DNA from 3 places in the Pseudarthrobacter sp. 01T43 genome. Region 2 is predicted to be linked to each of the others. Evidence: predicted binding sites of a transcription regulator. Region 2 holds the regulator's gene; each other region holds the start of a gene.
The links. Region 2 encodes HrcA, which represses chaperone genes, less so after heat shock. Its sites were predicted from a motif close to TTNGCACTCGNNNNNNNCGAGTGCNAA; they were not measured.
Positions count from the first base shown of each region.

Region 1: the regulator HrcA is predicted to act here: its motif matches at 2,525-2,551, upstream of groL (chaperonin GroEL).
Region 3: the regulator HrcA is predicted to act here: its motif matches at 4,580-4,606, upstream of groES (co-chaperone GroES).

Region 1 is NZ_JBFTPV010000021.1:20,618-30,968, forward strand. Features, by position in the region: gene AC1DIM_RS16135 (RNase H family protein) at 1-467, opposite strand, end outside; gene groL (chaperonin GroEL) at 718-2,346, opposite strand; gene AC1DIM_RS16145 (ABC transporter substrate-binding protein) at 2,638-3,909, opposite strand; gene AC1DIM_RS16150 (cold-shock protein) at 3,906-4,112, opposite strand; gene AC1DIM_RS16155 (LytR C-terminal domain-containing protein) at 4,331-4,963, opposite strand; gene AC1DIM_RS16160 (DUF3263 domain-containing protein) at 5,015-5,344, opposite strand; gene AC1DIM_RS16165 (uracil-DNA glycosylase) at 5,471-6,247, shown strand; gene AC1DIM_RS16170 (siderophore-interacting protein) at 6,257-7,096, shown strand; gene AC1DIM_RS16175 (threonine/serine exporter family protein) at 7,115-8,602, opposite strand; gene AC1DIM_RS16180 (peptidoglycan bridge formation glycyltransferase FemA/FemB family protein) at 8,641-9,957, opposite strand; gene AC1DIM_RS16185 (lipid II:glycine glycyltransferase FemX) at 10,054-10,351, opposite strand, start outside.
Region 2 is NZ_JBFTPV010000002.1:281,325-291,029, reverse strand. Features, by position in the region: gene AC1DIM_RS02960 (PhoH family protein) at 1-455, opposite strand, end outside; gene AC1DIM_RS02955 (GerMN domain-containing protein) at 825-1,778, shown strand; gene AC1DIM_RS02950 (16S rRNA (uracil(1498)-N(3))-methyltransferase) at 1,814-2,599, opposite strand; gene dnaJ (molecular chaperone DnaJ) at 2,602-3,729, opposite strand; gene hrcA (heat-inducible transcriptional repressor HrcA) at 3,805-4,818, opposite strand; gene AC1DIM_RS02935 (DUF3097 domain-containing protein) at 4,991-5,839, shown strand; gene AC1DIM_RS02930 (DUF4870 domain-containing protein) at 5,986-6,396, shown strand; gene hemW (radical SAM family heme chaperone HemW) at 6,475-7,704, opposite strand; gene lepA (translation elongation factor 4) at 7,730-9,586, opposite strand.
Region 3 is NZ_JBFTPV010000004.1:55,839-66,189, reverse strand. Features, by position in the region: gene AC1DIM_RS06055 (acyltransferase family protein) at 1-70, opposite strand, end outside; gene AC1DIM_RS06050 (ATP-dependent DNA ligase) at 163-1,686, opposite strand; gene AC1DIM_RS06045 (dihydrofolate reductase family protein) at 1,750-2,352, shown strand; gene groL (chaperonin GroEL) at 2,440-4,050, opposite strand; gene groES (co-chaperone GroES) at 4,127-4,420, opposite strand; gene AC1DIM_RS06030 (hypothetical protein) at 4,639-5,019, opposite strand; gene AC1DIM_RS06025 (class I SAM-dependent methyltransferase) at 5,074-6,306, shown strand; gene AC1DIM_RS06020 (shikimate 5-dehydrogenase) at 6,329-7,147, opposite strand; gene AC1DIM_RS06015 (glycoside hydrolase family 3 N-terminal domain-containing protein) at 7,250-8,695, opposite strand; gene AC1DIM_RS06010 (glutamate--cysteine ligase) at 9,052-10,203, shown strand; gene AC1DIM_RS06005 (medium chain dehydrogenase/reductase family protein) at 10,310-10,351, opposite strand, start outside.

The DNA of each region.
Region 1 (10,351 bases), on a different contig from region 2:
GCACCGGCGAACCCGGGGCCGGAACGGGCCGCGACCCCCTGCTGGTAGGCGGTGGCTGCGGCGCGGGCACGTTCATCGGCTGCCTCGTTGAGGTCATGACCGGCGTGGCCCTTAACCCATTCAAACGTGTACTTTCGGCCGGCGATTTCACGGTCCAGTTCCTTGAGCAGCTCCAAGTTCATGACAGGCTTGCCGTCACCTTTTCGCCAGCCCTTCCGTTTCCAGCCCGGCATCCATTTGGTGATCGAGTTGATGACGTACTGGCTGTCGCAGAGGACCCTCAGGTGCTCGTCAGGAACATGGGCGGTAGCGCGGAACAGGTCAAGCACGGCCATCAGCTCACCCTGGTTGTTGGTGCCGTGCGGCCATCCCCCCGCCCGCCAGCACTCGTCGTCGACGTACCAGGCCCAGCCGGCCGGGCCCGGGTTTCCTAAAGCCGAACCGTCGGCAGCTGCTGTAATTGTCACTGTTCCATCCTGCCAGAGTTCCGGCGCACTCCCGCGCCGATGCGGGCCGATGCGGGCCGATGCGGGCCGATGCGGGCCGCGATGCTCTATCAGGTTTGGTTGCCAAGGGGCACTTTTGGGAACCAAACCTGATAGAGCAAGTCGGGGTCAGCAGGTTACCCGGGTTAACGGCCGACGGCGGCCCCCACCTTTGGTGAGAACCGCCGTCGTGCGTTGTGCTGTGGTGCGTCTTGCCTGGGCTTTTTGGGGGCTAGAAGCCGCCCATGCCGCCCATGTCGTCGCCGCCACCCATGGCCGGAGCGTTCTTCTCCGGCTTGTCGGCCACTACGGCCTCGGTGGTGAGGAACAGACCGGCAATGGAAGCCGCGTTCTGCAGGGCAGAGCGGGTTACCTTGACGGGGTCGTTGATGCCGGCAGCCAGCAGGTCGACGTATTCGCCGGTTGCTGCGTTCAGGCCGTGGCCTGCGGGCAGGCCGCGGACCTTGTCCACCACAACGCCGGGCTCGAGGCCGGCGTTGAAGGCGATCTGCTTCAGCGGAGCGTCGATGGCAACGCGGACGATGTTGGCGCCCGTTGCTTCGTCACCCGTGAGGTTCAGGTTGGCGAACGCCTTGGCGCCGGCCTGGATCAGTGCAACGCCGCCACCGGCGACGATGCCTTCTTCAACAGCAGCCTTGGCGTTGCGGACAGCGTCCTCAATGCGGTGCTTGCGTTCCTTGAGCTCAACTTCGGTTGCGGCACCGGCCTTGATGACTGCAACGCCGCCGGCCAGCTTGGCCAGGCGTTCCTGCAGCTTCTCGCGGTCGTAGTCGGAATCGGAGTTTTCGATTTCGGCACGGATCTGGGAAACGCGGCCAGCGATCTGGTCGGCGTCGCCGGCACCTTCAACGATGGTGGTTTCGTCCTTGGTGACAACAACCTTGCGGGCGCGTCCCAGGAGTTCCAGTCCGGCGGTCTCCAGCTTGAGGCCGACTTCCTCGGCGATGACCTGGCCACCGGTGAGGACAGCAATGTCGGCCAGCTGGGCCTTGCGGCGGTCGCCGAAGCCCGGAGCCTTGACGGCAACAGACTTGAACGTACCGCGGATCTTGTTGACGATCAGCGTGGCCAGGGCCTCGCCCTCGATGTCCTCGGCAATGATCAGCAGCGGCTTGMWGGACTGCATGACCTTRTCCAGGACKGCAACSAGTTCCTTSACGTTGGAGATCTTGGAGTTGACGATCAGGATYTACGGGTCRTCAAGGACCGTTTCCTGGCGCTCMGRGTCGGTSACGAAGTAAGCGGAGATGTAACCCTTGTCGAAGCGCATGCCTTCGGTGAGCTCAAGCTCCAGGCCGAAGGTGTTGGACTCCTCGACCGTGATGACGCCTTCCTTGCCAACCTTGTCCAGGGCTTCGGCGATCAGGGCGCCGATTTCGTCGTCACCGGCGGAGATGGAYGCSGTGGCRGCGATCTCTTCCTTGGTRTCGATCTCCTTGGCGGAGGCYAGCAGCTCAACCGTGACGGCTTCWACAGCCTTCTCGATGCCGCGCTTGAGGGACAGCGGGTCAGCGCCGGCTGCGACGTTGCGCAGGCCTTCTTTGACSAGGGCCTGGGCCAGCACGGTTGCCGTGGTGGTACCGTCGCCAGCGACGTCATCAGTCTTCTTGGCAACTTCCTTGACCAGCTCGGCGCCGATCTTTTCGTAAGGATCGTCCAGCTCGATCTCCTTGGCGATGGAAACACCATCGTTGGTGATCGTGGGGGCGCCCCACTTCTTTTCGAGGACGACGTTGCGGCCACGCGGGCCGAGGGTGACCTTGACGGCGTCGGCGAGGATGTTCAGGCCCCGCTCAAGACCGCGGCGTGCCTCTTCATCAAATGCAATGATCTTGGCCATAACGGCAGTAGTCCTTTCGGGACAGTCGTTAAGAATGAACCTCACTGCAGTGCCCGCGACGGACGATCTTTGACCGCGGCCTCTGTATGCCGCGGCTGGGGATCTCACTCCAGCTAGGTGTTTCTCTCGCTCCAGGCCCGGCGCCAAGCTCCGCAACCGGCGGATGCCGGACGTTGCTTTAGCAGTCGGTACGTAGGAGTGCTAACTCAATAATTAGCACTCCCTAGGTGAGAGTGCAAGCGAATGGGCCCCGAAACCGCGTATCCGTCGGCGGCCGTTCGCCGTTGGCGATCAGCCCGCCGCCCGGCCTGCTGCCTCGCGTCCGGTGAGTACGGCCCGGTTGTCCGCGCCGTACGTGAACACCATGAAGTTCGCCGTGGTGATATCTCCATGGGAGTCGAAGGCGACCGGCCCCGATTCGCCGTCGTAATTGATTTTTGCCCCAGTCTTCGCAACCGCAAGGCAGTCGGCATATGAGAGGCACGGTTTGCCGGGCTGGCCGGTGTCCTGCCCGGCAACTGTCCCGCCAGAAACAGGTATGAGGTTGGCCGCGATGGAGCGACCGGCGTCGTCATCGGCCACAGCCGCAGCCAAAGCCGCGAGGTTCACCGCGTCGTAGGCCTCGGCCGCGAAGGACAGGTCCTTCAAGGCCGGATTCGCTTCGAGCAGCCGCGCCTGGAAGGCCGCCGAGGCGAACACGCCGGGCACCACGGCACGGGCACCGTCCAGGGCTTTCGAGCCAAGCCCCGAGCCGTACTGCGCGAAGGCACCGTCGCTGAGGATCAGCTTGCTGCCGGCCAGCCCCGCATTATTGAGTTCCGCGAGGGCACCCTGGGCATCGTCGCGGGCGATCAGGACCACGGCGTCGGGCTTTGCCATCCGGGCCGCGGCGGCTGCCTGCTGCGCGGCACCCGGCTTGAACGCCGAGGTGCTGACGGTTTCCAGGCCCGCGGCGGTGGCGGCACCGGCCACCGCGGCGGAGACGTCCTTGCCATAGGTGCTGTCCTGGTGGACAACGGCAATGCTCTTGGCACCGCTATCCTTGGCCAGCTTCACCAATACGGAGGCCTGGGCAACGTCCGCTGCCGCCGTCCGGAAGTAGTAGCCGCCGCTCTTGTACGTGCTCAGCGCCCCCGCTGAATTCGCCGGCGAGATCAGCGGAGTCCTGGCGGCGGACAGCACGTCAATGGCGGCTGCCGCATGGCTGGAATCCGTGGGTCCAATCACCACGTCAGCCTTACCGTCAACGAGGTTTTTGGCCTGCGCTCCGGTATCTTCGCCGGCCCCGATGATCAATTCAACAGGCTTGCCTTTGTGGCCTCCGGCGGCGTTGATGTCCTTGACGGCGACCTCCGCGGCCGCCCGTTGTGCGTCGTTGAGGAAGCTCTGCTTTCCCGTGTTGTCCAGGATCATGCCGATGCGCAGGACACCATCGCCGGAGGCTTCAACGGTGTCCAGCCGGGCGTTGCCCCCGGCGGTGCCGGCACACCCGGCCAATGCCAGCAGAACGGCCGCCGCTGTGGTGCTCCGGAGGATTGCTGAAGGCAGGCTGCCGCCGTTCACTCTGCGGGCCGGACGCTTTCGGCCTGCGGGCCCTTCTCGCCTTCGCCGACTTCGAGCTCCACGCGCTGCCCCTCTTCGAGGGCCCGGTAGCCTTCGCCGTCGATGGCCGACCAGTGCACAAAGACGTCATCCCCGGAGCCATCCACGGTAATGAAGCCATAGCCCTTTTCGGCGTTGAACCACTTGACGGTTCCCAATGCCATGATGTCCACTCTTTCCGTAGTGCCGACGATCCACCTCACTGTGAGCCGCGTAAGCCGTATGCGCGTGCAGCTGTGCGCCGTGTACAGCTTTTTGCGCCGCGAAAGGGACCGAAGCCTGAATTCACTCTAGCCACAACCCGTCCCGGTGGCCGAGCCTCATGGCCCTCCGCGGCACGAAAGTTATTGACGCGTGACCGCGGGGCTTCCGGGGGTGGGTGTTACCGGTAGTCCGGCCCCAGTATCACTACAACAGGCAGCTGGAATTCCTGGCTGTTGACCAATGTGGGGATGCCCAGGAGGGTCCCCAGCGCTGCGGCGTTGGCCCGCTGAGCTTCACCCGCATAGAAGATCCTGGACGCCTGTTGCGGCGCTCCGGCCCAGTTGCCGACCTGTCCCAGCTTCCAGCCGTCGTTCTGCAGCACCGCACTGACCCGTCCGGCGAGCCCGGCGGTGCCGGCCGCGTTGTACACGGCAACGCCCTGCGACTTGTTCAGGAGGGCGGCCGGCGTTTCAGTGGCGGACGGAGAGGCCGTGGGCTCCGGGCTCGCAGAAGGCTCAGTGCTCACCGACGGCCCGGCGCTGGGGGACGGTTCCGCACTGGCCGATGGGGCGGCGCTCGCTACGGGGGATGCTGACGTTTCGAGGCTTGTGGACAGCTCGCTGCCGGCCTGGGTGAAGCCGAGTTTGGGGAGAATCAGGAATGAGACAAGTCCGATGGCCAGCGCCGCGATCCCTACCGCAAGGACCGGCCAGAGCTTCCGCCGGACGGGCGCCGAGGCCGTGCGGTGGACGCCTTGCCGCGAGGCGGTCTCCGGTACCTTGTCGAATTCATCGCGAGCGTATTTGGTCATGGTGCAGAGACGTCCTTGTTGATTGCTGCTGATGGCTCAGCACGAAGTTAGTCAGGCGTCGGAACCCAGGCGGCGAGCAGTGCGTGCCCGGTGACGCGACGTACGTAGTCTACGCAATCTCTTGACCAGCATGGGGTCGTGGGCCAGCGCCGCCTCGGAATCAATGAGGGCATTCAGCAGCTGGTAGTAGTGTGTCGCGGACAGGTCGAAGAGCTCCCGGATGGCCTGTTCCTTGGCCCCGGCGTACTTCCACCACTGCCGTTCCAGGGCAAGCATCTGCTGGTCGCGCTCGCTCAACGGGGAGTCACGAAGGGTGAAGTCAGCCAGCAGCGGGGTCTGTTCCGCGGCGTCCGGCAGGTGTTCCCGAGCAGGCTCCGCCACGGCACATCCCTTCGCTGGTGAGGTTGGAAATCTCATCCCATGCTACGGCGTAAATAACATGCTTGTCATTTGAAGCCCGGCCGCACTAACCGGCGGCCCCGGGGGGAACCCTGCGAGAATGGGACCGTGTTTGAATCTGACGCCCTGTTCGAGTTGGCGGAGGAGCCGGCGGACGCCGTTGGTTTCGCCGAGTTGGCGGCAATGCCGCTCCGTGAGTTGATGGTCGCCGACTGGGCGGCCGCGCTGGGCCCGGTTGAACCGGAGCTGCGCGGCGTCCTCACCTTCCTGGCCGCGGAAGTGGACGCGGGGCACCAAGTGCTGCCATCGCCGTCGAACGTCCTTCGCGCCTTCAGGCAGCCACTGGCTGAGGTCAAAGTCCTCATTGTGGGCCAGGACCCTTACCCGACCCCCGGCCACGCGGTAGGCCTTGCCTTCGCCGTCGACGCGCGGACACGACCCATCCCCCGGAGCCTGGCGAACATCTACCGCGAGCTGGAGTCCGATCTGGGCATTCCGCCGCGCGTCCACGGCGACCTGTCCGCGTGGGCCGGTCAGGGCGTCCTGCTGCTGAACAGGGTCATGAGCGTCCGGGCGGGCGCCGCCGGCTCGCACCGCGGCAAGGGCTGGGAGGCAATTACGACGGCGGCAGTCACCGCGGTGGCCAACCGCCGTGCCGCCGACGGCGGCAGCCTGCCGCTCGTGGCGGTGCTCTGGGGCAAGGATGCCGACGGCGTCCGGTCCCTCCTGCCCGGCGCGGCGGTGGTGGCCAGCGCGCACCCGAGCCCCTTGTCGGCGTCGCGCGGTTTCTTCGGCTCACGGCCTTTCAGCAGGATCAACGGGCTGCTGCGGGAACAGGGCTCGTCCGGCGTAACCTGGGAGCTCCCCGCCGGTCGTTTAGCTTAGGGTTGCCTTATGAGTACCGTCCCGGCCGCCACGAGCGCAACGAAGAACACCCGTCCGCAGATTGACCTCACCGTCATCCGACGGGAAGAACTCTCGCCGCACATGGTCAGGATCGTGGCGGGCGGCCCGGGCTTTTCCACCTACGCGAACAACGCCTTTGTGGACCGCTACGTCAAGATTGTGTTCCCGCAGCCCGGCGTTGAGTACGCCCAGCCGCTGGATCTGTGGACCATTCGCGAAACCATGCCCCGGGCGCAGTGGCCTTTCACCCGCACCTATACGGTCCGGTGGGTGGACACGGCAGCCCAGGAACTGGCCATCGACTTTGTCATCCACGGCGACGAAGGACTGGCAGGCCCCTGGGCGGCCACCGCGAAGCCCGGTGACACCTTCACCTTCACCGGCCCCGGAGGGGCCTACAACCCCTCGCCCGGCGCCGACTGGTACCTCTTTGCCGGGGACGAGGCCGCCCTGCCGGCCATCGCCGCAGTCATCGAATCTCTGCCGTCGGACGCCAGCGGTCTGGCGTTCATCGAGGTGGACGGCGACGCCGACATCCAGCAGATTGCGGCCCCGGCAGGCGTCCAGCTCAACTGGCTCCGCCGGAACGGTGCCCCCGCCGGTGAAGGCGATCTCCTCGTCTCCGCAGTGGCCGACGCCGACTGGCCGGACGGACGGGTTGACGTTTTTGCCCACGGCGAGCGCGGCTACATGAAGGCCCTGCGGAACGTGCTCTTTGTCCAGCGTGGCCTCGAACGGAGCCAGGTGTCCCTCTCCGGCTACTGGGCAAAGGGCCGGGTGGAGGACGATTTCCAGGCGGAGAAGAAGCTGCCGATCGGGAAGATCTAGGCAGGCGGCTTTACCGCTCTACCGCCGGCGTGCGCGGCGTCGCTCGTTGCTGGCCAGGCTACGCGTCAGGGGCCGGGCGAGGGTGTCGCCGAGGACAATGCCGGCCGCCGTGCCCAGCACAATCGCGCCTGCGTTGAGCATCCCCCCGGCGCCAAACAGGATCTCGGACTCCTTGATGGTCAGGACGTACATGGAGCGGAAGATGGTCAGGCCGGGCAGGAGGATCAGCGCGGCCGGAACGGCAACCACCAGCTGCGGGGCGCCCATCTTCAGTGCCACCACCCTCGCCAGCAGACCGATCACGACGGCGGCGATTGCCGGGGAGAACCGGTCACCGATGCCGAGGGAGCCTGCACCCAGCAGCACAAAGTAACCCACCACGCCCACACCCGCGGTGGGCAGCAGCAGATCCCAGGAGGTCTGCTCTGTGATGCCGATGGCCATCACGGCGAGGGCAATGAAGATCACCAGGACCCACAGATCGTAAGCGGGCGGGAACGTCTCAGTGACGTCTATGGCCTGCATCCCGCTCATCGCCCCCGCAACAGAGGCCACCGCGATCCCGGCCACAATGGCGCCAAAAGTCAGCAGCGTGGACAGGAACCGGCCCGCTGCCGTCACGGGGAACCCGTTGATGGCGTCCTGGACAGAGGAAACCAGCCGCCCGGTGGGGAGGAGCAGCAGGATGCCGCCCACCACCACGATCGCCGGTGCATTGGTGAGGCCGAAGCGCCACAACAGCAGCGCGGTGAGCGTGACACCGAAGGAGCACGCCGCCGTCGTAAAGAAGTCCGGCACCCGCCACCGGCCCAGCTGACGGGCAAGGAGGCTGACCCCGAGGTTGGCCACGAAGGCGATGGCTGAGGACGCCGGTCCCCCGCCGAGGACGCCCACAAAGGCGGCCGCGAACACGCCGAAGGCCATGGTGACCATCCAGCGCGGGAACGGTTTGGGGCTGGTGATGGCCTCGTCCAGCCGTCGGATGGCTTCATCGCGGCCCACACCCCCGGCCACAATGTCCGTCACCAGCCGGTGCACTTTCGCCAGCCCGGCGTAGTTGTTGGTCCAGGACCGCACCACCCGAAGCAGCGCGATGGGCGGCTGGTCCTTGGGAGCGTAGTTGATGGCCACCGACTGGTTGGTGATGTCCACCTCGATGTTTTTCAGCCCCAGCGCCGCGGTGACGGCAATGATGCTCGTCTCCACCTCGAGGGCGCCGGCCCCGTAGCGGAACATGGTCTCGGCCAGGTGTAGGGCAAAATCCAGGGTCTTACGGGCGGAGGTGTCCACGCCTCCCACCTGGATCATGGGGTTGGCGTAGGGGCTCCCGGCGAGCCTGTCCACGATGCTCAGTGGCGCCGTCGGCGGGTTCTCCCCCTGGACCAGGCGTCGCAGCATCCGCTTCGCGGCAGCATCCTGGCGGAGCTGGGAAGGCGAGAGCGGCTCTGTCTTGGGCAGGCCGTCGGTATGGGCCTTGCCCCGGGAATTTTCAGGACGTTTGGTCACGTTGGTCCTCCTCCCTGTTTGGCGCGTGTGGTTTGGTGTTACGCCTGCCGCTTCAGCGGCAGTTTGCCGAGCAGTATCCTGGCGACGGCAACGGCGGCTCTGCCCAGGCGGTTGGCCCGGAAGGCGAGGGGCCGGACCGGCATCACGAAGTCGCCAACGAGTTGAACCACGTTTCCGCCGAAACCCTTCTTGAACTGGTAGCCGCCGTGGCCTTCCTCGTCCTGACCCTCGATGCCAAAGGTGCCATAGAAGTTGTACCTGGCGTAGCCCTTCTCCAGGCCGTGCAGCATCATGCCCCAGTACAGGGAGGTGGCCCCGTTGAAGTAGATGTAGTCCTGTTTGGTGCCGCCGATCACGCACACCACTTCGTCGCCGAAGCACACAAAGTGAATGGCGGCCACGGTGGCGACGCCCACGGAATCAGGGAACCGTTCGATGTCCTTGAGACTGCGCTCATAGCTGTCCGCGAGGTCCTGGACCACTTTGAGCCGGTTGGCTTTCTTTTTGCTGCCGGATTCTTCGACCTCGCGGCGCAGTTCGGCGGCGGCCGCGGCTTCGGCTTCCAGGCGTTCGGTGATGGACTTCCGATACGCGGGGATGTCGATCTTCGCCATCATGAGTTTGGTGAACTCGGGCGAGGTGGTCCGCAGGAGCTGTTCGTAGTATTCGCGTTCCCGGTAGACGAAGCCCTTCTCGTCCCCTGCGGTGCTCAGCGCGTTGTAGAACTCATCCAGGGTCGCCAGGGTGGCCTGTTCCAGGAACACGCCGTTCTTTTCCGCCTTGCGGATGGCCTTGCGGGTCCGGTAGCTGGTGCTCATGATGAGCTCTTCGGAATCCTTGATGCCTTCGAGTGTCTTGATGAACATCCAGTTCACGTTGACGAAGTCCATCTCTGAGCCCTGGTGCTCGAACCCCAGTCCCGCAAGCTCGGCCACGAGCGGCCTGTTGTCCGTCAGCTCGGGGTGCTCGGCGCCGTCTTCATCGCGGGCGATATAGGTCAGGTTCGGGGAGATCCGAAGTTCGGCGGCTTTCCGGCCGGCGGCGCGTTCTTTGAGAAGTCTGACGACGTCACGCACCAGGGTGGTGTCCGTGTAGTCCATGAGGGGGCCCTTGGCGCACTCGCACACCTTGTAGCCCCAGCGGTTGGTGGTGTAGTTGAGCTTGCCGGCGGCGACAAGTTCGCCGTCGCGCCTGACACCGAAGAGTTCCACCACCAGGCCGCGGGAACGCTGGAACCGGACGAAGTCAGCGGACTGGATGAAGCTGTTTTGCGGGTGTTTGAGTGAGTAGGCCTCGAACTCGGCATCGCTGAGGATGCCAAGCTCGAGTCCGGCTTCGGCCTTGGTTGGATTCACGGAAGTAACCTCATCTGTGGCTGCGCCGCCCGGCTGGGGCCTGCGCTGGCAGTCGTAGTGGTTGGCGGGTGGTGGGTGTGCGTTGGTGGCGCGCTCTCAGTAGAACTGCTGGCCGGTGCGGGCGGTTTCGAGCCGACGGAAGATCCGTTCCGCTCCCTTGACCCAGAGGGCGTGCCGGATCGGCGAGAGGACGTAGTCATGGCAGCCGACGAAGTCCGTGACCGTCTTGGTGAAGCTCGTCTTGAACATGCCCATACCGTACAAATTGTGGGATTTGTCCTTGATCCGGGCCGCCGGAGGCGTCCCGCAGAAGTCGTATTCGGTGCAGCCGAGCTCCTGCATGCGGCGGATCGCGGCCCATTGGACCAGATGGGAATCGCCGTACTGCTTGCGG
Region 2 (9,705 bases):
TTGGCGTCGATCGCGTCAACATAGTTCTTCTGGTTCAGCGTCTTGGGCCGGATGGTCTTTCCCCGGCTGGAGAGGATGTCATGGGTGAGGACATCCACGGGGTTCTGCAAAGACTGGCTGCGCAGCAACGCCACGAGCTGCTGCAGGACGGCGGGGCTGATGACGGTGCCACGGGCCACAAGGCCGCGAACTTCATGCAGGAGGCGCATGATGCGGGGCACTTCGTTCGCTGGGCCGCTGATGGAAAGTTCGTTTCCGCGGACATGGAAATTGACTGCCGGGAACTGTTCTTCGATGTACCGCAGGGCCTCGTCATGGCTGCCGAGCGATTGGACCATCTGATCGGAGTTGTCAAAGAGAACCACCTCCGTCCGGACACCGGGAAGCGAATGGGGAAATTCTCCGGCGGCGCGCTCAGTGTTCAGCCGGCGCTTTCCGTTCGTTGATTCAGTCATGGTGCTGGCCCGCAGGCCCGTGGTCTCCTCCAGTTCGAACTTAATACCGCCGGATGCTGCGTGGGCGGGCTGTGGCCGAGCACGCGGGAGCCAGCGGTTCCTTCCATCTTACGCCAGGAGGGCCCTCGTCGCGGCGACGGAGGGCCCGGCCAACGGGCCTTCCAGGGCGTACGACTGTCCGGTGACCGGCGTCATTAGATATCAACTTCATATCAGGCGCATATCGTTCCCGTTGCAGTTGCGCCCGTGCGGTCATTTGGGCGCTTGAGGCGTGCCGCACTATGCCATGCTTGAAATCCAGGCCGTCCGGGGACCGGCTTACTGGGCTAAGGCCCATCATTAACAGCCAGGAAGGACAGCGCAATCAGAGTGCCGGAAACACCCGCCCCCCGCTCGGCCGAACGTGCCGCGCGGCCGTTCCGTGCGCGGGGCGTATTGGCCCTCCTCCCGGCGCTCCTCCTGCTGACCGGCTGCATTGCCGATCCCGGCCCCGACCCCACCTTGACGGCGAACTCCACCGCTGCCGCCACCGGCTCCCCCGGCGCGCCCTCCACCAGCGCACCCCTGGAAACCACGCAGTCCTCGAACAAAGCGCCCGTGTACTGGATCGGCCGCAGCAACGGCAACGTCTTCCTTTACCGGGAGTTCCGGGACGTCCCGGAACAGGAGAACCCGGTGACGCGTGCGCTGCGGGCCATGATGTCCGACAAGCCGCTGGACCCCGATTACTTCACGCCCTGGCAGAGTCCCACGGAGCTGGCAACCTCGATCTCCGGAAAGAATGTCATCACCGTCGACGTCTCCGCAGATGCCTTCAACAGCAATCTCGACGCCGACATGGCCGTACGTGCCATCCAGCAGCTCATATTCACGGCCACTGCGGCGGCGGCCAGCTCTGGCCTGATTGACTCGGGCCAGCAGATTCAGGTGCGGGTTCTGGTGGACAGCCATACCGACTACCTCGCCTTCGGCCATGTCCAGCTGGGTGCCCCGATGTCACGGGCTGCCGGCATGGTGGCACCCGTGTGGATCATCGATCCACAGGAGGGTACGGACATTGCCGGCGGCAGTGTCAAGATCACAGGCCGCAGCACCGTCCCGGGGGGCAAACTGCGGTGGCAGATCCTGCGGGCCGCGGGAAACGGGGACAAGACCCCGTACCTGACCGGTGAGACCACGGCCGGTGCTGACGCCGCTCAGTCCGGACTTTTTACGCTTGCGCTTAGCCTCGCGTCCGGAAGTTACGAGCTCCGCGTATGGCAATCAGATGGCGGCAACGGCGCGGAACTGAACGTGGACACTCGGAAGTTCAACGTCAGTTAGTTCACACCTCCGGTTAGTTCACGCTGCCCGTTAGCTTAGGCCTGCGCGGCGCTCCAGCGCCCCAACACATCGCTCGCAAGCACAACGGCGGCGGGTCCGGCAGTGGAGGACCTCAGGACATGGTTGCCCAGGAGTGCCGTCACGGCACCGGCACCGCAGAGCCTGGTGACTTCGCGGGGACTGATCCCACCCTCCGGACCGACGATGAGCAGGACTTCCCGGTGACCCAAGGCCGCCGGCGCGGCGGCCTGCCATGCCTCCAGCACGGACCGTAGCGGCCGCACAGCGTCTTCGTGGAGGATTACGGCAAGGTCCGCGGCTGCCACGGCGGCAACCAGGCCGGGGGTTTCGACGGCGGCGCGCACCTCGGGAATCCAGGCGCGCCGTGCCTGCTTGGCTGCTGCCGTGACCACGGACTGCCATTTGGCATGGGCTTTCACGGCGCGCTCACCCTTCCAGCGCACGATCGAACGTTCCGACTGCCAGGGCACCACGGCGTCGATCCCCAATTCCGTGGCGGTTTCCACGGCGAGCTCATCACGGTCGCCCTTGGCCAGGGCCTGGACCAGGACCAGCCGGATGTCAGGCTGTTGTTCCACAGCCAGTTCGGCGCATTCAACGGTGAGTTCGGCGGGTGATGCCGCAACAACCGTTCCCGTCAGCCGTTTACCGGCGCCGTCGGCAATGTCCACGGACTCCCCGGGCGTCAATCGCTTGACTGTTACCGCATGGCGCGCTTCGGGGCCCTGAAGGGTATAACGGGCACCGGGAACCAACTGGTCCAGTGACCCGGCTCCGCTGAAGAAGACGGGGTTGCTCACAGCTACAGGTTACCGAGCCGGTCCCGCAGCTTGGCGAAGACCCCACCGCTGGCCGTCAGCTTGCCCTCGGTGAACTGTTCGCCGCGCAACTTTGCCAATTGCCGCAGGAGGTCCTCCTGAGCGGGATCGAGTTTCGCCGGCGTCTCCACCTGCAGGTGGACCAGCAGGTCACCGCGGCCATAGCCCCGGAGGTGGGTGACGCCCAGGCCGCGGAGGGTGATGACCTCGCCGGCCTGGGTCCCGGCTTTGACGTCGATTTCCTGAAGTCCATCGAAGGTTTCCAGCGACATTTCGGTGCCCAGGGCAGCTGCAGTCATAGGAATGTGGAGCGTCGCGTGCAGGTCATCGCCGTCCCGGACGTAGGTGGGATCGTTGTTGACCCGGATCTCGACGTAAAGGTCACCGGAAGGTCCGCCGGCAGGGCCGGCTTCGCCTTGCCCGGACAGCTGGATCCGGGTACCGGTTGCGACGCCGGCGGGCACCTTGATGGTGAGTGACCGGCGGCTGCGAATGCGGCCCTGGCCGTTGCATTCGTTGCATGGATCCTTGATGACAGAGCCGAAGCCTTCGCAGCTGCCGCAGGGAGCCGCCGTCATGACCTGGCCAAGGATGGAACGTACGGCCCGCTGGACCTGGCCGCTGCCGCCGCAGATATCGCAGCGCTCGGGGTGGCTGCCTTCGCGGCAGCACGAGCCGTTGCAGGTGGGACAGGTGACGGCGGTATCCACCTCAAGCTTGCGGTTGACGCCGAACACGGCGTCGCGCAGTTCGATCCGGACGCTGATGAGGGCGTCCTGGCCGCGGCGGACCCGGGACGCCGGACCCGAGGATCCGCCGGCCCCAAAGAACGTATCGAAGATGTCCTGGAACGCGAAGCCCTGGCCGGCATAACTGCCACCGCCGAAGCCATTGTCGGTGCCGTTCTCATTGCCTGTGGTGTCATAGACGCGGCGCTTCTGGGGGTCCGAAAGTACCTCGTAGGCATGGGTAACGGCCTTGAAGCGGTCCGACGCATCGTCCCCGGGATTAACGTCCGGGTGAAGGGTGCGGGCCAGCTTGCGGTAGGCCTTCTTGATCTCTTCTCCGGTGGCTTCCGGCGAGACTCCGAGGACGTCGTAGTGGCTGCTCAAAGTTCGTATCTCTTCCCTGTTGTACTTCCGGCAGCGAGGCTGCCGGCACTGCTCTTGGTGCCTGGACCGTTGTTGTTACGGACCCAGAATTCTTGAAAGATAGCGGGCTACTGCCCTGACGGCGGCCATGGTGGTGGGATAGTCCATCCGGGTGGGACCCAGGACGCCAACCTTGGCCGTGCTGTCAGGTCCGTAGGCCGTGGCGACCACCGAGGCTTCGGCCAGTCCGTCGTAGGGGTTTTCCCGGCCGATACTCACTGTCACACCCCGCGGGTCCTGCGCCATGTCACTGAGGAGGCGGAGGAGGACCACCTGTTCCTCGAGGGCCTCCAGCACAGGACCGATGCTGAGCGGGAAATCCACGTTGGACCTGGCCAGGTTCGCAGTGCCGGCCATCACCATGCGGTCCTCACGGCTGCTATGGGCGAGCGTTTCGAGCCCTTGAGCCAACGCCTGGGCAGCTGCCCGCTGTCCTGGCGCGACGGAGGAAACCACTCCCGGCAGTGACTGGGCCAACCGGCTGAGCGGCGTGCCCGCCAGCGAGCCGAGGAAATGCGTCCGCAAAGCGGCGATAGTGTCCTCACCGAGGTCCTGGCCGACGTCTATCACGCGCTGTTCCACCTTGCCGGTGGTGGCGATGAGCACCAGAAGGACCTGGCGTGGCGCCAGCAGGACAAACTCGATGTGGCGGATGGTGGCCCGGCTCAAATGCGGGTACTGCACCACGGCCACCTGGTTGGTCAGTTGGGACAGGAGCCTGACGGTCCTGTCCAGGGCATCATCCAAGTCGTCCGCGCCCTCAAGGAGCGACTGGATGGCCTTCTTCTCCGCCGGAGAGAGCGGCTTGACCGCCGAAATCTGATCCACAAACAGCCGGTAGCCCTTGTCAGTGGGGATCCTGCCCGCGCTGGTATGCGGAGCGGTGATCAGGCCCTCGTCTTCCAGGGCAGCCATGTCATTGCGGATGGTTGCGCTGGAAACGCCGAGGTGGTGGCGTTCAACCAAGGCTTTGGAACCCACGGGCTCGCGGGAGTGCACGTAGTCCTCCACAATGGCCCGCAGCACTTCAAGTTTGCGCGGCTCGCTCACACTCCACCTCCATCCACGGTTGCGCCTCATTGTTCACGGCAATGGTCACGGCTCGTTAGCACTCGACATGCCTAAGTGCTAACAGTCTAATATGACTCACCCCGTTGTTAGCATTGGTACCGCTCCGGGCGAACATTCCGGGGCACGATCTAGCACAAGGCGGAATCAATCCATGCAGTACCAGAACTGGGGTCCGCAGGAGATCACCGCGCCCGTCCGGAGCGAACTCCCCGAGGTTGCAGTGGAACGCGGCATGGTCCTCGAAGACGCACAGTCCGGCTGGGTAGGAGCAGTGACCCGGGTGGAGAAGTCCGGCGGCATGCATGTGGTTGCCCTCGAAGACCGGCGGGGCAAGTCGCGTTCGTTCAAGCTTGGATTCGGGTTCCTTTTGGAAGGCCAGCCCATCAGGCTCATGCCCCCGGCGCCCAGGCAGAGCGCGGCCGCGCCCGCCGGCCGGACGGCGTCCGGCTCTGTCCGCGTGGCGGGCCAGCGTGCCCAGGTGGCCAAGGCGAGCAGGATCTGGGTGGAGGGAAAGCACGACGCCGAACTCGTGGAAAAGGTCTGGGGTGACGATCTCCGGGTGGAAGGCATCGTCGTCGAGCCTTTGCATGGCATCGATGACCTCGCAGGGGCGGTGGCCGCCTTCGGTCCCGGGCCCAGCCGGCGGCTGGGGATCCTGGTGGATCACCTGGTGCCGGACTCCAAAGAGTGGCGCATCGCGGCCGGTGTGATGGCCTCCCCGGGCGCCGCCGGGAATGTGCTGATTGTCGGACACCCCTACGTTGATGTGTGGCAGGCAATCCGCCCCGCCGTGCTCGGCATCGAACGATGGCCTGTGGTGCCCCGTGGGCAGGACYGGAAAACCGGCATCCTGGCCGCCTTCGGCTGGCCGCACTCCACGAAGGAAGACATCGGGCTGGGCTGGCAGAAGCTGTTGGGTGCGGTCCGCAGCTACGCGGACCTGGAAGCGTCACTGCTCGGCCGGGTGGAGGAAGTCATTGACTTCCTGACGGCGCCATGACTCCGCGGGGCCCGTGAACGGCCCAAGGGCTGTCCCGACCGCGGCATTTGCCGCGTGACCCAGTATTCTTGGTACTGAAGAGGCTGTTGTCGCACCCGACCGGCATTCTCCAAACCAGCACCATTGCACTTTCGAAGGATGAAACCGTGGCACAAAACGCACGCGAGCACCGGGACGACCAAGGCCGTTCCGAGTACCAGGGCGTTCCCGCAAATGCGTTGCCCCTTACGGCCAGCGAAGACCGGCAATGGGCCACGCTCGCACACTTTGGCGGGATCCTCGGCTGTGTACCGTCCCTGCTGATTTACCTGATCTTCCGTGAACGCGGACCGTTCACCGCGCAGGAATCCAAGGAAGCGCTGAACTTCAGCCTGCCGCCCACCATCGCGGCACTGGTGGCCAACATCCTCGTCTTTATTCCGGTGGTCGGGAACATCTTCGCCGTCATCGCCACCCTCATCTGGATTGCGCTGACCTGCTTCTCGGTCTCCGCCGGTATTCACGTCAACAAGGGCCAGCCGCACCGCTACCCGTACAACCTGCGCTGGATCAAATAGTCCCCACCCGCCCCCTAGCCTCGCAGGCTCGGCCAGGGGACCCGGCGGGCGTGGGCCCACGGTTGCTGGCCTTAAGCGTTAGTCCGGCAGGATTCTCCGGACCACGGCGTCCGCCAGCAGGCGGCCCTTCAGGGTCAGCACCAATGTTCCCTTGATGGCAGCGGGCGCGTCCACGAGACCCTCGGCCATCAGCCCGGCCACGGCAAGGCGTCCGTACTCACCCAGCGATGACGTTGCCAGCCCCGACACAAGCCGGGCCTCAAGCATCACGCGCTCCACCTCGCGGGTATCGGCGTCGAGCGTTTCCCTGCCCGCAGCCGGCGAGAGCCCCTGGGCGAGCCGCCCCGCGTAGGCGGTGGGGTGCTTGACGTTCCACCAGCGCACGCCGCCCACATGCGAGTGTGCGCCCGGGCCGATGCCCCACCAATCGTCCCCGCGCCAGTAGGCGAGATTATGCCGGCAAGCCTGCTCCGGCGTCCGCGACCAGTTACTCACCTCATACCAGCTGAGTCCCGCTTCGCCGATGAGCTGGTCGGCGAGTTCGTACTTGTCGGCGTGGTCGTCGTCGTCGATTCCCGGAACTTCGCCGCGGCGGATCTGGGCGGCGAGTTTGGTGCCGTCCTCCACGATCAGCGCATAGGCGCTGATGTGGTCAGGCTCATAGGACAAGGCAGTCTCCAGGGAAAACCGCCAGTCGTCGAGTGACTCCCCCGGCGTGCCGTAGATCAGGTCCAGGCTCACGGCCAGTCCTGCCTCACGGGCCCACTGCACCACCTGGGGAACCCTGCTGGGTGTGTGGGTGCGGTCCAGGACCTTCAGGACATGGGGAACTGCCGACTGCATGCCGAACGAAACCCGGGTAAATCCGGCGCTCTTCAACAGCGCCAGCGATTCGGGGGTGACCGAATCCGGGTTCGCTTCGGTGGTGACTTCGGCGCCTTCTTCCAGGCCCCATTCCGCGACGGCGGCGCTCAGGATCCGCGCAAGGTCCTCGGCCGGGAGGAGCGTCGGGGTCCCGCCGCCGAAGAAGAGCGTACTCAGGGGCCTCGCCGGCAGCCCGGATTCGGTCAGGACGCGGGTGGCCATCCTGATCTCGGAGATGGCGGTCCCGGCGTAGGCGTCCTGGGACGCGCCGCCGCCGAGTTCCGTGGCCGTGTAGGTGTTGAAATCGCAATAACCGCACCGGACCGCGCAGAACGGGATGTGCACGTACAGCCCAAAGTTCCGGGCCGCCGCACCGTCTGCCGCCTGGGCAGGCAGCAGACCGTCCGACGGCGCCGGATCACCAAGGGGAAGAACGCTGGGCATCAGCGGGTCCCCCACTGCGCGTGGGTCACTTCTTCTTGGCCTTGTCCTTTGATTCGTCGGTGGTGAGGGCGGCGATGAACGCCTCCTGCGGCACCTCCACCGTTCCCACCATCTTCATGCGCTTCTTGCCTTCCTTCTGCTTTTCCAGAAGTTTGCGCTTACGCGAAATGTCACCGCCGTAGCACTTGGCCAGAACGTCCTTGCGGATTGCCCGGATGCTTTCGCGGGCAATGATTCGCGAGCCGATGGCGGCCTGAATGGGCACCTCGAACTGCTGGCGCGGGATGAGTTCACGCAGCTTGGTGGTCATCATGACGCCGTAGGAATAGGCCTTGTCACGGTGGGTGATGGCAGAGAACGCGTCCACCTGTTCGCCCTGGAGCATGATGTCCACCTTGACCAGATCGGCTACCTGCTCGCCGTCGGCCTTCCAGTCCAGCGAGCCGTAGCCGCGGGTCTTGGACTTAAGGATGTCAAAGAAGTCGAAGACGATTTCGGCAAGCGGCAGGCGGTAACGGATCTCCACCCGGTCCTCGGAGAGGTAGTCCATGCCACCCAACACGCCGCGCCGGCTCTGGCAAAGTTCCATGATGGCGCCAACAAATTCGTTTGGCGCGAGGATGGTGGCGGACACCATCGGCTCGCGGACCTCGGCGATCTTGCCGGAGGGGTATTCGCTGGGGTTGGTCACATGGACCACCTTCTTGTCCTCCAGCGTCACCTCGTATTCCACGTTGGGAGCGGTGGAGATCAGGTCCAGGTTGTACTCGCGTTCGAGGCGTTCGCGGGTGATTTCCAGGTGCAGCAGGCCGAGGAAGCCCACGCGGAACCCGAAGCCCAGCGCCGCTGATGTTTCGGGCTCGTACACCAACGCGGCGTCGTTGAGCATCAGCTTCTCCAGCGCATCACGGAGCACTGGGTAGTCCGTGCCGTCCAGAGGATACAGGCCGGAGAAGACCATGGGCTTGGCGTCGGCATAGCCCGGCAGCGACTTGGCGGCAGGCTTGGCGAGGTTGGTGACGGTATCGCCGACCTTGGACAGGCGCACGTCCTTCACCCCAGTGATGAGGTACCCGACCTCGCCCACACCAAGGCCCTTGGAGGGGGTGGGCTCCGGGGAGCTCACCCCGATCTCAAGGAGTTCGTGCGTGGCGCGGGTGGACATCATCTGGATGCGTTCGCGGGGGTGCAGCATGCCGTCAACCACCCGGACGTAGGTGACCACGCCGCGGTAGGTGTCGTAGACCGAGTCGAAAATCATGGCACGCGCGGGAGCGTTGGGGTCGCCAACGGGGGCGGGCAGATCGCGGACAATCTTGTCCAGCAGTGCCTCGACGCCCATGCCGGTCTTGCCCGAGACGCGGAGAACGTCCTCAGGATCACCGCCAATCAGGTTGGCCAGCTCTGCCGCGTACTTTTCAGGCTGCGCTGCCGGGAGGTCGATCTTGTTCAGGACCGGAATGATAGTGAGGTTGTTTTCCATCGCCAGGTAGAGGTTGGCGAGGGTCTGTGCCTCAATCCCCTGGGCAGCATCCACCAGCAGGACCGCGCCCTCGCAGGCCGCCAGCGAACGGGAGACCTCGTACGTGAAATCCACGTGGCCAGGAGTATCGATCATGTTCAAGGCGTAACTGCTGCCATCGAGTTCCCACGGCATACGAACGGCCTGGGACTTGATGGTGATGCCGCGCTCGCGTTCGATGTCCATGCGATCCAGGTACTGGGCCTTCATATCGCGGGGCTGAACCACCCCGGTCAACTGCAACATGCGGTCGGCCAAAGTGGACTTGCCGTGGTCAATGTGCGCGATGATGCAGAAATTCCGAATGATGGCCGGATCTGTCGCGGCGGGCACCGGGGCGGTGCGGGCCATGGGAGACACGCAGGGTCCTTACTGTTGGCAGTCACGCGGCCGCCACCAGGACGCACAAAAGGCACCCTGCGGCCGGACCGCACATTTTGAACCTCCAGTGTCCCACGTCCGGGGGCAACGCACTGCAT
Region 3 (10,351 bases), on a different contig from region 2:
AGGTGGACTTCCGGTGGGCGCTGGTGGCGCCTGCCGTACCGCCCCGGGCAGCCCCTGTTCCCGCAATCAACACAAGTGACCCCTCAAAACCGGCTGGCAAAAACATCAAGCCTACGGACAGGCAACGTCCAAGGCCAATCACACGAACCCCGCCACAGGCTGCTAGGAACGCAGCAGCCCCCGCAGCGTTTGAATGGTGTCGGCTTCTGCCGCCGTTTTGTCGTCGCGGTAACGCTTCACGCGTGCGAACCGCAGGGCGATTCCGCCCGGATAGCGCGAGGACTGCTGCACGCCGTCGATCGCGATCTCGACGACGGTGACTGGTTCAACCCAGACGGTGCCCGCCGTGCGCCGGACCTCGAGCTCCTGGAACCTCCCGGTCTGCCAGGCCAGCAGCGCGTCGGTGAGGCCCTTGAACGTCTTTCCCACCATCACGTAGCCGCCGGGTTCGCCGAACTCGCCGGTGGGGTCCAGGGCTCCGAGATGCAGGTTTGACAGCAGTCCGGTGCGCCGTCCTGAACCCCATTCGCAGGCGAGGACCACCAGGTCGTAGGTCAGCACCGGCTTCACCTTGATCCAGTTCGAACCACGCCGTCCGGCCGCGTAGGCCGATCCCACCGCCTTCACCACCACGCCCTCATGGCCCGCGGCGAGCGCATCGCGGGACACTCTCTCGGCTACAGCCGCATCCGCCGTGATCTCCCCGGGAATCCGGTGCTCGGCGGCGATGCGCTCCAGGACATCGATGCGTGTTGACAGCGGCTCGTCGAGCAGGTCCCGCCCGTCGATGTGCAGCACGTCGAAGAACCAGGGATGGAGCAGGGTTGCGCGCGCCGCATCCGCCCCGAACCGGGACATGGTCTGCTGGAATGGCCGCGGGCCGCCGTCCTCGTCGAGGGCGAGGGTCTCGCCGTCGAGAATCACATCGCGGACCGGCAGCCCGCGCACCACCTCCACCACTTCGGGCAGCCGGTGGGTCACCTCGGCCAGGGTGCGTGTGAAGATGCGAACGTCGTCGCCGAGGCGATGCACCTGGATGCGCGCGCCGTCGAGTTTGTATTCCACGGATGCTTCCCCGGTGACCTCCAGCGCCTCGCTGGCACTGGCCGCGGTTGCGGCGAGCATCGGCTGCACGGGACGGCCGAGCACCAGGCCGACGGCGTCAAGCTCGGCTGCCGTGCCCGTGATCGCCAGGAGTGCCGTCCCGCCGAGATCGCCGGAGAGCATGGCCGCGCGGCGCACGGCGTCGGCTGGCCGGTCAGCGGCGCGGGCCACGGCATCCGTGAGAACACCCTCGAGTGCGCCGGTCCGCAGTTCACCGAGCAGCACGCCCGCTATGAAGGCCTGCTCGCGCTCGGTGGCGGCGGCGGTGAGCGTCCGAAGGGTCGCGGCACGCTCCGCGGCTGAGCCCGCGCCTGCGGTGGCGAGCAGCCGGTCCAGTGCGGCATCGAGATCGGTGACGGTAAGGCTCGGCTCGGCGGCCGGCTCCCCCATGGCTGCCGACATGCCCCGCCAACCGATCCCGACCCGGCCCTGCCGCGGTTTGGCCGTGAGTAAGCCGACCGACGTGGCGATCTCCCCCGGCCCGAGCCGGCGCAGCAGGTCGGCCAGGGCCTCGACCTTCGCGAGCCGGGAGCGGGTGGACGCGACGGCGTTGGTGGTTTTCACGAGCTCGTCGAGCAGCATGGCAACAGTCTGCCACGGCGTCCGACTCTGGACAGTGCCGGAATGCCGTTTCAGACTTGGTGGATGGGCATCATCGTCGCGAACCTGTTCATCACCCTCGACGGCGTCTACCAGGCGCCCGGCGGACGCGAAGAAGACCCTGAAGGCGGCTTCGCTTACGGTGGCTGGCAGGCGCCGGTGTCTGACGACGAGGCCGGCGCGGCCATCGGCGAAGAGATCGGCCGCATTGACGCGCTGCTGCTGGGCCGCAAGACCTACGACATCTTCGCCGCCTTCTGGCCCCATCAGACCGACGAGATCGGCAGCATACTCAACCGCGTACCCAAGTTCGTCGTCTCCGGCAGCCTGACGGCACCGGCCTGGGCGGGAACTACCGTGCTGCCGGATGCCGGGGCCGCCGGTCGGCTCCGGGAGGAATACGACCAAGTGCACATGTTCGGGAGCGGCGTCCTCATCCGTTCACTGCTCACGGCTGACGTGCTTGACCGCCTCCACCTCTGGCTGTATCCGGTCACCCTCGGCCAAGGCAAGCGCCTCTTCGACGCCGGATCCATCCCCGCTACCTTCCGCCTCGCAGAGCCGGCGCGCACCTTCCCGAAGGGTGCCGTGTCGCTGGTCTACGAGCGTGCGGGCGCGGTCGAGACGCAGGAGATGGCGGCCGGCTAAGGGCAACAAAAAACCGGCCCAGCCGAAGCTGGACCGGTTTCTCGTTGCGACTGTCAGCGGGCCTGGGCCCACGCGCCGGCTACAACCTTAGTGGCCGTGGCCTGCGTGCTCGTCTTCGTCAGCGGGCTTCTCCACCACGAGGGTCTCGGTGGTGAGAACCAGCGCGGCGATGGAGGCTGCGTTGCGGAGGGCTGCACGGGTGACCTTGACCGGGTCAATGACACCGGCGGCGATCAGGTCTTCGTACTCGCCCGACTTGGCGTTGAAGCCGTTGTTGGTTTCGAGTTCGGCAACCTTGGCCGTGACGACGTAGCCGTCGAAGCCTGCGTTCTGGGCAATCCAGCGCAGCGGCTGGACCAGCGCGCGGCGGACGATGCCCACAGCTGCGGCGGCGTCGCCTTCGAGGGCCTTCACTGCGGGGTCCTCGTCGAGGGCCTTCAGCGCGTGAATGAGGGCGGAACCGCCACCGGCCACGATGCCTTCTTCGAGGGCGGCGCGGGTGGAGGACACTGCATCTTCGATGCGGTGCTTCTTTTCCTTGAGCTCAACCTCAGTGGCTGCGCCAACCTTGATCACGCCGATGCCGCCGGCCAGCTTGGCCAGGCGTTCCTGGAGCTTTTCCCTGTCCCAGTCGGAGTCAGTGCGGGTCAGCTCGGCACGCAGCTGGGAAACCCGTGCTGCGACGTCTTCTGCGGAACCGGCGCCATCAACGATGGTGGTGTTGTCCTTGGTGACCGTGATGCGGCGGGCGGTACCCAGCACCTCAAGGCCGACGGTGTCCAGGCTGAGGCCCAGTTCCGGGGAGACAACCTGCGCACCGGTGAGGGTGGCGATGTCCTGCAGCATGGCCTTGCGGCGGTCACCGAAGCCCGGAGCCTTGACGGCAACCACGTTCAGGGTGCCGCGGATGCGGTTGACGATCAGCGTGGACAGGGCCTCGCCCTCGACGTCTTCGGCGATGATGAAGAGCGGCTTGGAGCTCTGCAGCGCCTTTTCCAGCAGCGGCAGGAAGTCCTGGACGGAGGAGATCTTGCCCTGGTTGATCAGGATGAGGGCGTCCTCGAGGACGGCTTCCTGACGCTCGGAGTCGGTCACGAAGTAGGGGGACAGGTAGCCCTTGTCGAACTGCATGCCTTCGGTGAGGACCAGCTCAGTCTGCGTGGTGGAGGATTCCTCGATGGTGATCACACCATCCTTGCCGACCTTGCCGAACGCCTCGGCGAGGAGCTCGCCGATTTCGTCGCTCTGGGCGGAGATGGCGGCCACGTTGGCAACCTGGGTGCCTTCAACCGGGCGTGCATTCTCAAGCAGGCGGGCTGCAACGGCTTCAACGGAAACCTCGATGCCGCGCTTGATCTGGCCCGGAGCGGCGCCAGCCGCAACGTTGCGCAGGCCTTCCTTGACCAGGGCCTGGGCCAGCACGGTGGCCGTGGTGGTGCCGTCGCCGGCAACATCGTTGGTCTTGGTGGCTACTTCCTTGGCCAGCTGCGCGCCGAGGTTCTCGTACGGGTCATCAAGCTCAATTTCGCGGGCGATGGTGACGCCGTCGTTGGTGATGGTGGGTGCCCCCCACTTTTTGTCGAGAACAACGTTGCGGCCGCGGGGGCCGAGCGTCACCTTGACCGTGTTGGCGAGCTTATCGATGCCGGCTTCGAGCGACCGGCGTGCAGCGTCATTAAACGCAAGCTGCTTTGCCATGGTTTTGTCCTTTCAAGACAGAACCCCGCGCAGCTGACCAGCGGAATGCATGGTCAGCGGCACGGGGATCCAAAAGTTACTTWACGACGATCGCCAGAACGTCGCGGGCGGACAGCACGAGGTACTCGGTACCGCCGGTCTTGACTTCGGTTCCACCGTACTTGGAGTAGATAACAACGTCGCCAACGGCTACGTCGACCGGAACGCGGTTGCCGTCTTCGAAGCGGCCGGGGCCTACTGCGACAACTTCGCCTTCCTGCGGCTTCTCCTGCGCGGAGTCCGGGATAACCAGGCCGGAAGCCGTGGTCTGCTCGGCTTCGAGCGGGCGGACAACAATACGATCCTCAAGAGGCTTAATAGAGACCGACACTCGGACCTCTCCTTCTACGTCAGCAAAATTCATGGACAGTTGAGTTGCTTCGCCGTGGCTGGCAAACCGTCGTCGCGGTGCCGGCAGCAGCCTGGTTGGCAGCTCTTCATGTGTTAGCACCCTCCTAGGGAGAGTGCTAATGACGACTCTATGTACTGGTTAGCACTCGGTCAAGGCGAGTGCCAGAATTATGTCCCCAGTGAACAGCTTTTGGAGCCTCAGCGTCCGAGGTCGTCGAAATCGACGTCCTCGTCGCCGTCGTTCCCGTCGGTAAAGGTGCCGCGCCGCAAATAAAGCACGACGGCGCCCCCCAGGGCCGCGAGCAGCGAAAGTACCAGCAGGATGATGCCGCCCAGCCGGGCGCCGCTGTAGAGGTTGCGGATGTCGCGGGCTTCGTCGGTGGCGTCCTGGATGTCCTTGCCGCCCACGGAATAGACGGTGGCGTTGAAGGTGTCCAGGAAGAAGATGATCACCAGCAGGGCAATGCAGACAATCGCTATGGCGGATCCTGCAATCAGGGCGGGGCGGGCAATCTTCACCAGATCCGTGCGGCTTTTTCGGGGCGGTCCGGACGGCTGGGTGCCTGCACTGTCTTCCATGTCTTCAACCCTAGCCGGAACCGGCGCCTGGCCACCTCCACTAGGCTTGAATCCATGTCTCAAGCACCGCAGGACCAGATCGCCCCACTGCTGACCAGCGAAGGCTGGGAACTGCTGGCATCTTTGGGGCCGTACCGCGAGGACGAGGCATTCGAACTCAATTCGACGCTCCGCAAGGCCGGACACTCCCCCGGACTCGTCTCAGCCGTGCTCACCCAGTCCAGGCTGCGCACCAAGGCTGAGGCCAAGTTCGGGGAGTTCGCCCGGAGCATGCTGTTCACCCAGGCGGGCCTTGAACAGGCCACCCGGCTCAACGTTGCCGCCCGGCACGCCGAACGCTTCGCGCAGGCTGGCGTCCGCCATGTTGCGGACCTCGGCTGCGGGCTGGCCGCAGACTCACTGGCCCTGGCGTCGATGGACATTACGGTCACTGCAGTGGAGATGGACGAAACCACGGCCGCGTGCGCCACCGTCAACCTCATTCCGTTTCCCAACGCCACGGTGGTGCACGCTGACGCCACTTCTGTTTCTTTGGAAGGGGTCGACGGCGTCTGGCTGGATCCCGCCCGCAGGGTCACCTCCACGTCGGGCACCAAACGGATCTGGGATCCCGAGGCGTTCTCCCCGCCGCTGTCCTTTGTGGAATCGCTCGCGGAGACCGGACGGGCGGTAGGCGTCAAAATGGGCCCCGGCATGCCGCACGAATCGGTGCCTGCAGGCTGTGAGGCGCAGTGGGTCTCGGTGGGCGGCGACGTCACTGAAGTGACCCTCTGGTTCAACTCCGTCAGCCGGCCCGGCATCCGCCGCGCCGCCCTGCTTCTTGGGCCGCAGGGTGCCGCCGAGATCACCAGCGGCGAAGATTTCGACGGCGGTCCCACCGCTCCGGTTGGTCCGGCAGAGGGCTACCTGTACGAACCCGACGGTGCGGTGATCCGCGCGGGCCTGGTGGCCGACGTCGCACTTCAGCTCGGCGGGCACCTGCTGGACGAACACATCGCCTACATTTGCGCGCCGGACCGGCTGGACACGCCCTTCGCCCGCGCCTACAAGGTACTGGAAGTGATGCCGTACAACGTCAAGGCGCTCAAGTTCTGGGTCAAGGACAACGGCGTCACGGTGCTGGACATCAAGAAACGCGGCATGTCCGTCACGCCGGAAGAACTGCGGAAGCAGCTGCTCCCAGGCGGCAAGGCAGGCAGCAGGAAGAAGGCCGGCACCAAAACGGCCACCCTGGTCCTGACCCGTATTGGGGAGGACCGGGTGGCCATCTCGGTGGAACCCGTCTAAACCTTGGTCTGCGCGGCGCGTCCTACTGGGCGCGCATGAAGTCCTCGGCCGCCCGGACCTGCTCGTCGGTGGGACGCACTCCGGTGTAGAGGACAAACTGCTCGAGCGCCTGGATGGTGGCCACTTCTGCGCCGGTGATCACCTGCTTCCCGGCACCACGCGCCGCCTTGATCAGCGGCGTCTCGGCCGGCAGCGCCACGACGTCGAACACCACTTTGGCCGCCGCGATGGCGTCCTCCGGGAAGGACAGCGACTCGACGTCGGGACCACCGGCCATCCCGATAGGGGTGACGTTGATGATCAAGTCGGCAGTGCCGCCGTCGAGCGCTGCCCGCCACTGGAAGCCGTACTGCTCCGCGAGCGCCCGGCCGGTGGTTTCATTGCGGGCGAGGACGGTGACCTCGGCGAAACCGGCGTCGCGCAATGCAGCGACGGTGGCCTTGGCCATCCCTCCGGCGCCCTGGACCAGCACCGAGTAGTGTGTGGGCACGGCGTTGCTCTGGAGCAGCTGTTCGATGGCCGTGTAGTCGGTGTTGTAGGCCTTCAGATGGCCCTCGGTGTTCACAATCGTGTTGACGGAATCAATGGCTTTGGCGGAAGGATCCAGCTCGTCCACGAGGGCCATCACGTCCTCCTTGTAGGGCATGGACACGGCGCAGCCGCGGATCCCCAGGCCCCGGACGCCGGCAATCGCCTGGGCCAGGTCGGCGGGGGCAAACGCCTTGTAGATCCAGTTCAGGTCCAGCTGCTCGTAGAGGTGGTTGTGGAACCGAGTCCCGTTGTTGCTGGGCCGGGCCGACAGCGAGATGCAGAGGGTCATGTCTTTATTCAGAATGGGCACCCGTCCATTAAACGCGCTTCCCCCCAACTGGGTAGCAGCACATGTCGGTTTGAGTGCTCATAACGACATGTGCTGCTACCCAGTTGGGCGGCGGACGTGAGGTTAGGGGCAGCCGGTGCCGGCCGGGAAGCTTCCGACGGCGGCGGGCAGCTTCCCGGGGGCGGTCGCCTTGCCGGTGAGCACGGCGACCAGCGCATCGAAGGCGCCAGGGGTCCGGCCATAGAGGGCAATCTTGACGGGCGCGCTGGAGCCTGCCAGCGGCCACGGCGCATCGAGCGTCACGGCAATGTCGCCTCCGGCGGGACGTCCCGCGTAGCCGACGAGCGTAACCAGCGGGCCCTGGCCAATGCTGAGCCCGGCCTTGGCGGCGGCCGCCGCGAACCGGGCCCGGTCCTGGTCCGAACCTCCGGCAATCCGGACGCCGGATGGGGCGAGGGCCCCGGAACACTGCCCGGACAGCACCGTGACGGCGGCGGCGGAGACCCGCGCTGATGTGTCGCCGCTGCTGCCCGGGGCGGCTCCCTGCGGGGCACCCGGGGATGAGGCTATTCGGCCCCGCCAGGCCAGCATGGTGGCAACCCGCGTTGCTGCCTCGTCCAGGCGCGCTGCCTGCACGGTTCCGGCCGCCACAGCATTCACGATGGCGGCATGGGCCGTTCCCACGTCGGCAGGCATCAGCAGCAGGTCCGCTCCGGCAGCGAGCGCCGCCGGGGCTGCGGAGCCGCCAGGATATTTCTGCTGGACCGCGCCCATGTTCAGGGCGTCGGTCACGGCCACGCCGCTGAAGCCCATGCCCCGGAGTGCTGCGTAAGACGGCGCCGATAACGACGCCGGAACGCCGGGTTCGAGCGCGGGCACGGCGATGTGCCCCATCATGACGATTGGCATTCCGGCTGCGACGGCGGCCCCGAACGGCTTCCAGTCGCGGGCTTCGAGCTCGGGGATGCCTGCGGACTGCACCGGAAGGCTCTGGTGCGAGTCGACGGTGACGGAGCCGTGGCCCGGGAAATGTTTGAGGGTGGGCAGGACACCGGCTTCCAGCATCCCTTGGGAGAACGCCACTGCGAGCTGCCCGGCCTGATCCGGGTTTCCGGACATGGACCGCGCCCCGATGGTGGGATCCGCCGGGCCGATGGTGACGTCGGCATCCGGTGCGAAGTCGAGGTTGAAACCAAGGGGCACGAGCTCGGAGGCCGTTGCCCGGCCGGCGTCCTTGGCCAGGGGCACGTTGCCCGCGGCCCCGTAGCTCAGGGGAGTGGGCCATTCCGTCAGGGGGGCGCCCAGCCTGGCCACGATCCCGCCTTCCTGGTCCACGCCGATGAGCCCGGGCCACGGCCTGCCGTCGGCGCGGGCCGCCTGCGCGAGCCGCGCATTCACGGCCATCATGGCTCCGGGGTCTGCCTGGCCGCTGGCATCCAGCGGAATATTGTCGCCCATGATGATGGAACCGGCCAGGTGAAGGCGTTCTATGGCGGCAGCCTGGCCTGCGGGGTCGGTCCCCGCATACACGGGCATCAGCACCTGTCCTGCCTTCTCCTCCACAGACATCGCCGACACCGCTGCGGCAGCAACGTCACGGTCCCGCTGTTCCGGGCCCCAGCCGAGCGGCCTCAGCCCGGGATCAGGTGAGGGCGGCGCAGAGGGAGGTGCCGTCGTCGGGCTTTCTGACGCCGGTGGGGAGGAAGTCGCGGGGGCCGGGGCGGAGCGTGACGCCTCCGGCACTGTGGGCGGGACAGCGGTGCAGGCGGCCAGCGCGGCTGCGGCCGCAGCAGCCGCGAGGAAGAGGGTAGTTTTGTGAATACTGTCACGGGTCCGCACGAACAAAGCCATTAGCTCGATGCTACCCCTGCACTAGACTTGAACGCGGCGCGCGCCCCCGGACAACCGAACAGTTAGGAACGCATTTGAAGATTGATTTCGCTTCATCGAAGCAATCAACGCTTGGTGTGGAGTGGGAGCTGGCCCTGGTGAACGGCCAGACCGGCGAACTGGCATCGGTGGCCAACGAGGTGCTCCGCGGCGTGGTTTCCAAGCACCCCGAACTTAACGAAGACGACGAGCATCCTCACATCAAGCAGGAACTCCTACTGAATACCGTGGAATTGGTCACGGGGATTTGCGAGACGGTCGGCGAAGCCAAGGAAGACCTCAGCAGGTCGCTGGCCGCCGTCCGCGAAATCACTGATCCCATGGGCGTTGAGGTGTTCTGCGCCGGCAGCCACCCGTTCAGCCCGCCGCAGCTGCAGCCGGTCACAGACAAAGCCCGCTACGCCAAGCTGATCGACCGCACGCAATGGTGGGGCCGGCAGATGGTCATTTACGGTGTGCATGTCCACGTGGGCCTGGACCGGCGCGAAAAGGCCCTTCCCGTGCTGGACGGCCTGGTCAACTACTTCCCGCATTTCCAGGCACTCTCGGCATCGAGCCCGTACTGGGGCGGTGAGGACACCGGCTACGCTTCGCACCGCGCCCTGATGTTCCAGCAGTTGCCGACGGCGGGCCTGCCCTTCCAGTTCCGTTCTTGGGAAGAATACGAATCCTACGTTCAGGACATGTTCACCACCGGCGTGATCGATACCCTGTCCGAGATCCGTTGGGACATCCGGCCCGTCCCCAACCTGGGCACCATCGAGATGCGTATCTGCGACGGCCTGGCCACCCTTGAGGAAGTGGGCGCCATCGCCGCCCTCACCCAGTGCCTCGTGGACGAATTCTCCACCACGCTGGACAACGGCGGGACCATTCCCACCATGCCGCCGTGGCACATCCAGGAGAACAAGTGGCGGGCCGCCCGTTACGGTATGGAAGCGATCATCATCCTCGATGCCGCGGGCAACGAGCAGCTGGTCACCGAGCACCTCATGGAAACCCTCAACAGGCTGGAACCGGTCGCGGCTAAGCTCGGCTGCCCTGACGAGCTGGCCGACGTCGAAAAGATCATCCGCCGCGGCGCCGGCTACCAGCGCCAGCGCCGCGTCGCTGCCGAGCACGGCGGGGACCTGCAGGCCGTGGTGCTGGACCTCGTGAAGCAGATGCGGAACGGCCCGACAGGCTGACCCCTCCCTCCCCTCCCGTTGCTCTATCACTTTTGGTCGTCAAACCTGTGGTTTAGGGACCAAAAGTGATAGAGCAACCGGGGGGCTTGACCGACGTCGTCAACCTTCAGGAAGCGTGCTGGGCACCATCCGGAACCAGCACGAGCTT